One region of the Methylobacterium sp. P5_C11 genome, then DNA from elsewhere that is predicted to be linked to it. Evidence: riboswitches for the same ligand, from Rfam matches in the RefSeq annotation. Region 1 holds a riboswitch; the other holds the start of a gene.
What was found. Region 1 has a riboswitch for thiamine pyrophosphate ahead of thiC (phosphomethylpyrimidine synthase ThiC). Riboswitches for the same ligand answer to the same signal wherever they lie in the genome.

Region 1 (4,195 bases):
GGGATGCCCCTTGGCGAGGTCGGCGGCGTGGGCGGCGATCTTGTAGGTGATGACGCCGGTCTTCACGTCGTCCCGGTCCGGAAGGCCGAGATGCTCCTTCGGCGTGACGTAGCAGAGCATCGCGGTGCCGAACCAGCCGATCATCGCGGCGCCGATGCCCGAGGTGATGTGGTCGTAGCCCGGCGCGATGTCGGTGGTCAGCGGGCCGAGGGTGTAGAACGGCGCCTCGCCGCACTCCTTCAGCTGCTTCTCCATGTTGACCTTGATCTTGTGCATCGGCACGTGGCCGGGGCCTTCGATCATCACCTGACAACCCTTGTCCCAGGCGATCTTGGTGAGCTCGCCCAGCGTCTCCAGCTCGCCGAACTGCGCGGCGTCGTTGGCGTCGGCGATCGAGCCCGGGCGCAGGCCGTCGCCCAGCGAGAACGAGACGTCGTAGGCCCGCATGATGTCGCAGATCTCGTCGAACCGCTCGTAGAGGAACGATTCCCGGTGCCCGGCGAGGCACCAGCGGGCCATGATCGAGCCGCCGCGCGAGACAATGCCTGTGACCCGCCGGGCGGTCAGGGGCACGTGGGCGAGGCGCACGCCGGCATGGATGGTGAAGTAGTCGATGCCCTGCTCGGCCTGCTCGATCAGCGTGTCCTTGAAGACCTCCCAGTCGAGCTTGAGCGGGTCGCCGCCGACCTTCTCCAGCGCCTGGTAGATCGGCACTGTCCCGATCGGGACCGGGCTGTTGCGGATGATCCACGAGCGGATGTTGTGGATGTTGCGGCCGGTCGACAGGTCCATGACCGTGTCGGCGCCCCAGCGGATCGACCAGACGAGCTTCTCGACCTCGTCGGCGGCCGAGGATGTCACGGCCGAGTTGCCGATGTTGGCGTTGATCTTGACCAGGAAGTTCCGGCCGATCGCCATCGGCTCCAGCTCGGTGTGGTTGATGTTGGCCGGGATGATCGCCCGGCCACGGGCGATCTCGTCGCGCACGAATTCCGGGGTGATGAACGGCGGGACCGAGGCCCCGAAGCTCTGGCCGTCCGCGAGCGCGGCCTCGGCGCCCGCGAGCATCGCCTCGCGGCAGACGTTCTCGCGATGGGCGACGTAGATCATCTCCTCGGTGATGATTCCCGCGCGGGCGAACTCGTACTGGGTCACCATCTGGCCCGGGGCCGCCTTGCGGATGGTCCGCTCGGCGGGGCAGGGGGCCACGAGCTTGTCGCCCGCGAAGCCGTTATCCTCGGGCTTCACCGCCCGCGGCGCGACGGCCGCGTAGCCGCGCGCCGCGATCCAGGGCTCGCGCACGCTGGGGAGGCCGGCATTGAGGTCGATGCGGGCGTCGGTCTCGGTGTAGGGGCCCGACGGGTCGTAGACCCGCACCGGCTCCTCCTTCGGATCGGAGAGGACGATCTCGCGGTAGGGGACGCGGATGTCCGGCCGTCCGGCCGGGTTCGCGTAGGCCTTGCGCGATCCGGTCACCGGACCCGTGGTCACGGTCTCGGGGCTGCCTTTCACGTCCTTGGGGAGAACGGGTGCGTTCATCGTGGGCCTCTCCTGGCTCTGGAGCGGTCCGGTCCACGCGATGGCCGAGATGAGATCCGGTCGCGCCACGCGCGGCCGCAGGTTCCCGTCCCTCCGCCGGTATGAGCCGGATCAGGTTCAAGGGTCAGGGCAATGCGCCCAATCTCAGCCCCCTGCGGGGCTCCCCTCGGAACGTTTCCAGACTCGGTCCCGCGCCCGCCTTTGTCAATGCATCCCCGGTTGCCTTAGACAACACATCAGGAAAACCCTTCGTCCGACCCCGCGCGCGCCCGGAATTTTCCACCCCGCATGCGTCTTCTCGCCGGTCTCTTGCTCACCGAGCTCTTGTTCGGCGGCCTCGCATGTGCCGTCCTCGCGCTCGGCCAGCGACGCTTCCTCTATCCGGGCGCTCAGGGTCGGCCGATCCGCGTGGCGGTGCCTCCCGGGATCGCGGCGATCACGGTCGCGACGGTGGACGGCGAGACCCTGCACGGGCTTTGGCGTCCTCCGCGGCCGGGCTGCGGCGTGGTCGTCACCTTCCACGGCAACGGATCCCGCCCGGAACCGCACGCGGCGCGCTTCGCCGCGGGTCCGTGGCGGGCGCAGGGCTGGGGCGTCCTCAGCGTGGCCTATCGGGGCTATCCGGGCTCGACCGGGCGCCCGGACGAGGACGGGTTGATCCGCGACGGTCTGGCGGCCGCGGCGGCCGCCACGGCACGGGCGCCCGGCGCGCCGATCCTGCTGCACGGCCACTCCCTCGGTGCCGCCATCGCGGTGGCCGTTGCCGAACGGGTGTCGTCGGTCGGGCTCTACCTGGAGGCGCCATTCGATTCGATGACCCATGCCGTGCGGCTGCATGTCTCGCTGGTCCCGACCTGGCTCCTGCGCGACACGTACCGCTCGGACTTGCGCATCCGCGGCGGAAGCGAGCCGGTGCTGATCGTGCAGGGCCGTGACGATCCGGTGGTGCCGGTCAGATTGGCCTTCGGCCTCGCTGCCGCGGCCGGTTCGCGGGCGCGGATCGACGTCGTCCCGGGCGATCACGTCTCCATCCTGGGTGTGCGGGATCGCGAGGCCGCGGAGGTGTTCGGCCGGCTCGTGCGGCCGGCCTGCCCGCACCTGACCGATGGGCGGCTTTAGGGGGAGAGGCCCGTGGTCGGGCGGCGATCGCAACGCTGGCGTGAGGACGATTCGGACACTGCGGGCGGGCAGAGCCCAGCCGATCCGGTCTGCCCGCTCTGCGAGCGGCCGATCCCGCGCCGCGCCCGATCCAGCCTCCATCACCTGACACCGAAGCTGAAGGGCGGTACCCACCACGGCACCGTCCGGCTGCATCAGATCTGCCATTCGGCGATCCACGCACGCTACAGCGAGGCGGAGATCGCCAGGCGCTTGGCCGACATGGAGGCCCTCCGGAGCGATCCGGAGATCGGTCGGTTCCTCGTATGGATCCGCGGAAAGCCCGACGATTTTCACGCCGCGACCCGCATGACCCGCGACCGTCGGGCGGCGCGGCGCAAGATCTGATCGGCCGCCGTTTACCGCCCGTTCGGCACGTCCGAAGATCGCGGCTGTTGCAGGCCTTGCCGTCAACCCGAGCGGGTTCAGGATCGCCCCGGTTTCGAGGGTGTGGCGATGGCTGGGGTCGGGGATGCGGGCGGGCGGCTCGCCTGGGTCGATATCGCCAAGGGGATCTGCATCCTCCTGGTGGTGATGATGCATTCCGTCACCGGGACAGGCGAGGCTATGAGCGGCGAGGGGTTCCTCCACCCGATCGTCGCCTTCGCGAAGCCGTTCCGGATCCCCGACTTCTTCCTGTTGTCGGGCCTGTTCCTGGGCCGCGTGATCGACCGTGACTGGCGGTTGTTCTCCGATCGCCGGGTCGTCCACTTCGCCTATTTCTACTTGCTGTGGCTGGTGATCCAGTCGGTCGTCAAATACGGGAAGATCGTCGGCGATGCCGGACCCGGGGCCTTCGCGGCCCACCTCGTCCACGCCCTGATCGAGCCGTATTCCAGCCTCTGGTTCATCTACCTGCTGGCGGTGTTCTCGGTCGTCACCAAGGCCCTGCGCCGCGTGCCGGGCTCCGGGCTTCTGGTCGCGGCCGCGCTCCTGCAGATCGCCGACATCCGCAGCGAGTCCACGCTCATCGAGGAGTTCTGTGCCCGGTACGTCTATTTCGTAGCGGGCTACCTGTTCGCCGACCGGATCTTCGGCCTCGCCGACATCGCGCGGCAGCGCCCTGGCCTCGGCCTCTGCGGCCTCGCCGCCTGGGCGGCTGCGGAGGGCTGGCTCGCGCTGACCCCGACGGCTGTCCCGGATCATCCCACCCTCGCCAGCCTGCCCCTCGTGAGCCTCGCCCTCGGCGCCGCTGGCGCACTGGCGATCGTGGTGGCCGCCTCCCTGATCGGCCTGGCCGGCGGTCCGATCGCCGAGGCCGTGAGAACCTGCGGACAGCGCTCGATCGTGATCTATCTCGCCTTCTCGTTGCCCATGGCGGCCACCCGGGAATTGCTCGTGCGCACCGGCGCGGTCGCCAATATCGGCCTCGCGTGCCTCACCGTGATGGCGATGGCGGTGCTGCTGCCGCTTGTCCTGGAGCGTCTCGTGCGCGGCACGGCGCTCGACCTGCTGTTCGTGCGGCCGCGTTGGTTCCGGCTCGTGTCCTCCGCTCCGC
Region 2 (4,195 bases), on a different contig from region 1:
GAGATGCCTTCGGGTATACACGTTTTCCGTATCGATAATTGTAAAACTATATGATGCGTCGCATAGCTTCGGCAGCTCGAAATCATCGGTTATGATCAGCTCGTCGTCGGCATCGATGATGAGGGAATACGGCGCATGCGAGCGCGCCAATCTCAACGACTCCGATCGATTGTATGCGAAATCGACCCAGGGCCGCTCGAACAGCGTACCCGGCAGATCCGCCATTGCCGCGCGGATGACGTCCTGAGTGCCATCCGTCGAGCCCGTATCGACGATCACCCAATGATCGATCATAGGGCGAACAGAATCCAAGCATCGCCGAATAACGTGCGCCTCATTCTTCACAATCATCGACAAACAGATTGTCTGACCAAACTTATTCATACTCGCAAATCCCGAAGCGCACCGAATGACAAGCGCGCGTTTTTACACATCTACGGATGCAGACTTGAACGCAATATGACGCTACAGCATGTAATGCATCAATTCGAGTCTCGAAGCGACATCGATTCGCGGCGTGTCTGATCGTTAATCGAAAGCTTTAATTCCAAATATGGGTAGACAATTCTGCTGCCATCAGAATTTGATTAAACGTATTGGCTGAAATTCTGGAGAATTATTTAGCGATCGACATCGCTCCAAAGCATCTTGGCGCGATGGATGCTGCGGACGCAAAGGTGGCGACCGGCGAGTCCGTCTCAGCACGCCAATCCGGCCAGATCCGGATCGTGCCTCTCGACAGTCCCCATGGGTGCTCAGCCCCGAAGCGTCATCGTCGCGCCGCTGACACTGAAATCGCGCAGGCGCTTCAGGAACGACATCCCGAGCAGGCTCGTGGTGAGGCGCCCGCGGGGGATGATCACGGCGTCGACGTCGCGCACGGTGATCGATCCGACCTGCATCACCGCGATCCGGATCGGCGCCACGTTGACGGTCCCGTTCGCCGTGTTCCAGACCCGGTTGAAGTCTTTCGGGGCGACCCTGATCCCGATCCTGTCGGCATCCTCTTCCGAGAAAGCGCAGGAACTCGCACCGGTATCCACCATCATCGGCAGAGCCCGGCCGTCCATCAGGGCGTTCACGAAGAAATGGCCGTTGCGGCCGGCCTGCAGCGCGACGCCGACCACGCCGCTATCCCCGGCGGGCAAGGGGAGCGGAACAGCAATCGCCGGAGCCGAATCCGCACGGGTGCGCTCGCGGAGCTTCTGGAACGCCGTGGCGGACAGGAAGCCGATCGTGCAGACGACAACGAATGTGCGCACGCGTCCCGTCCCGGCCCGAGCCATCGGAGCCGGTTTGGCCGAGGATCCGTGAAGGGCTGGTACCCGACGCGCGACCTGCCGGCGTCGGCGGCCGGATTTCGTCCGGCTTGGTATCCGAGCGGTGACTGAGACCGGGGAATGTCCATCCGGCGCGGATGCCTCACCGGCGGCGGGGTTGACCAGGGCCGCGCGGACGACCAAGTCTCTTCCCGTTCCAGGGAGATCCCCGGCAAGGGGCTGAGAAACCGCTGGCTCGTCCGTCAGGACCTGCGGCGCGGAAATCCTTCGAACCTGATCCGGCTCATACCGGCGTAGGGATTGGACCGCGGCCGCCCGGACGGGCAGGTCACAGCTTCTCACCGAAGCACCCGGCCCGATCCTCGCGACGGCACTTCGCGGAGATGCCTGTGCCCCTCGACCGCCCCGCCTCACCGATCGGTCGCCGCCGCAGCCCCGACGGCTTCGCCGCACCCGCGAGCCTGCCGGGCCGGACCGACGTCGCCGTCATCGGCGGCGGGCTGATCGGGCTCTCGATCGCGTGGCGGCTCGCCCGGGCAGGCCGAGCCGTGACGGTACTGGAGCGTGCGACGATCGGGTCCGGCGCGAGCCTCGCCGCCACCGGCATGCTGGCCCCCGCGGCGGAGCACGAGCCCGGCTCCGACCCGCTTCTGCCCCTCGCCCTGGAATCGCTCCGGCTCTGGCCGGGGTTCCGCGACGCCCTCGAAGCCGAATCCGGCCGCGCGATCGATTACCGGCCCGACGGGACCCTGGTGCTTGCGGTCGGCCGCGACGAGGTGGAGCGCCTGCGTTTCCGCTTCGATCTGCAGCGCCGGTCGGGCCTCGACGTCACTTGGCTGCCGGGCAGCGAGGTCCGGCGCCTGGAACCGGGCCTGCGCCCCTCGGTCACCGCCGGGATCCACTGCCCGCTGGACCACCAGGTCGACCCGCGACTGGTCATGGACGCCCTCGCCGAGGCCTGCCGCCGGGCCGGCGTCATCCTGGCGGAGCGGACACCCGTCAGCGCCCTCGACTGGTCGGGGGATCGCGTGACCGGCGTCCGGGTCGGCGAGGACGGCGTCGCGGCGGACACCGTGGTCATCGCCTCCGGTGCCTGGAGCGGGGAGGGCGGATTGCTGCCTGAGGATCTCGCCCTGCCGGTCCGCCCGCTGAAGGGCCAGTCCCTGGCCGTGCGCACCACCGCCCGTACGGGCACCCTCGGCCGGATGATCTGGACCGAGCAGGTCCACATGGCACCGAAGGGCGACGGCCAGCTCATCGTCGGCGCCACCGTGGAGGATTGCGGCTTCCGGCCCGGCGTCAACGCGGGCGGGCTCTACGCCCTGCTGGAGGGCGCGCGCCGGGTGCTGCCCGGAATCGAGGAGATGGAAGTCGAGGCGGTCTGGAGCGGCTACCGTCCCACATCGGACGACGATGCGCCGATCCTCGATGTACTCGCCCCCGGCCTCGTTGCCGCCACCGGACACCACCGCAACGGTTACCTGCTCGCCCCCGTCACCGCCGACGCCGTCGCGGACCTCGTCCTGCGCGGCGCGCTGCCCGAGGTGGCCCGGCCCTTCACGCGGGCGCGCTTCGGACGCCCCGAGCGCCTGAGGGCCTCGGCATGAAGCTCTTCGTCAACGGGGAGCCGCGCGACTCCTCGGCCGAGACCGTGGAGTCCCTGTTCCGCCAGGAGGCGGAGGAGGGCGGCATCGAGAGCCCGCAGGGCGTCGCCATCGCGCTGAACGGCCGTGTGCTGCGTCGCCGGGATTGGGAGCAGACCCCGATCGCGGACGGCGACCGCGTCGAGATCGTCCGCGCCATGCAGGGAGGTTGAGCATGAACCCCACCGTCACGCCGCTGCACTCCGGGAGCGGGGAGGGCAGCCTGACGATCGCCGGAGTGACCCTGTCGTCCCGGTTGTTCATCGGCACCGCTGGCTATCCGACGCAGGCGATCATGCGCGACGCCGTCCAGGCGAGCGGCGCCGACGTCGTGACCGCCTCGATCCGCCGCGTCTCGCTCCAGGGTCACGGCTCCGACACGGTGACGATCCTCAAGGGCAAGCGCTTCCTGCCGAACACCGCCGGCTGCGAGACCGCCCGCGACGCGATCATGACCGCGGAGCTGGCCCGGGAGGCCCTCGACACTAACTGGATCAAGGTCGAGGTGATCGGTGACCGGGAGACGCTCTACCCGGATGTCGCCGAGCTGATCGAGGCCTGCCGCCACCTCGTGGACGACGGCTTCGTGGTCCTGCCCTACTGCAACGACGACCCGATCGTCTGCCAGCGCCTGGAAGATCTCGGCTGCGCCGCCGTGATGCCGATGGGTTCGCTGATCGGCTCCGGGATGGGGATCGCGAACCCGGCCAACCTCGAGCTGATCTGCCGCCGCGCCACGGTGCCGGTGGTGGTCGATGCCGGGATCGGCACGGCCTCGGACGCGGTGATCGCCATGGAGCTGGGCGCCTCCGCCTGCCTGATCAACACCGCCGTCGCCAAGGCCGACGATCCGGTGCGGATGGCCAGCGCCATGCGGCGCGCGGTGGAGGCCGGGCGCGACGCCTATCTGGCGGGGCGGATCCCGCGCCGCGGCCGGGCTGAACCGTCGAGCCCGCAGCTCGGCCTCGTCGGCTCGTGAGGGGACTGCCGTCACCGCTCCTGGCGGTGACGGACCGCCACGGGCATCCGCGCCCCCTCGCCGAGACCGTGCAGGCGATCCTGGCGGGTGGCGGCCGCTGGATCTGGCTCCGGGACCGCGATCTGGAGCCGGAGGCGCGCCGGCGCCTCGGGGAGGCCGTCGCCGAACGCGTGCGGGCGGCGGGCGGCGTGCTCACGGTGGGCGGGGACGTGGAACTGGCGCGCACCCTCGGCGCGGACGGCGTGCATCTCGGCGGCGGGTCGGCTCCGGCCGCGATCGCGGCGGCGCGGGCG

Region 2: another riboswitch for thiamine pyrophosphate. It lies ahead of thiO (glycine oxidase ThiO); the one in region 1 lies ahead of thiC (phosphomethylpyrimidine synthase ThiC).

What each region holds. Positions count from the first base shown of each region.
Region 1 covers NZ_JBFULS010000010.1:13,535-17,729, forward strand. The annotation lists gene thiC (phosphomethylpyrimidine synthase ThiC) at 1-1,539, opposite strand, end outside; TPP riboswitch at 1,611-1,716, opposite strand; gene ACXJKQ_RS07885 (alpha/beta hydrolase) at 1,828-2,658, shown strand; gene ACXJKQ_RS07890 (restriction endonuclease) at 2,671-3,045, shown strand; gene ACXJKQ_RS07895 (acyltransferase family protein) at 3,154-4,195, shown strand, end outside.
Region 2 covers NZ_JBFULS010000028.1:41,023-45,217, forward strand. The annotation lists gene ACXJKQ_RS16030 (tetratricopeptide repeat-containing glycosyltransferase) at 1-384, opposite strand, end outside; gene ACXJKQ_RS16035 (retropepsin-like aspartic protease family protein) at 756-1,262, opposite strand; TPP riboswitch at 1,470-1,598, shown strand; gene thiO (glycine oxidase ThiO) at 1,664-2,887, shown strand; gene thiS (sulfur carrier protein ThiS) at 2,884-3,096, shown strand; gene thiG (thiazole synthase) at 3,099-3,902, shown strand; gene ACXJKQ_RS16055 (thiamine phosphate synthase) at 3,899-4,195, shown strand, end outside.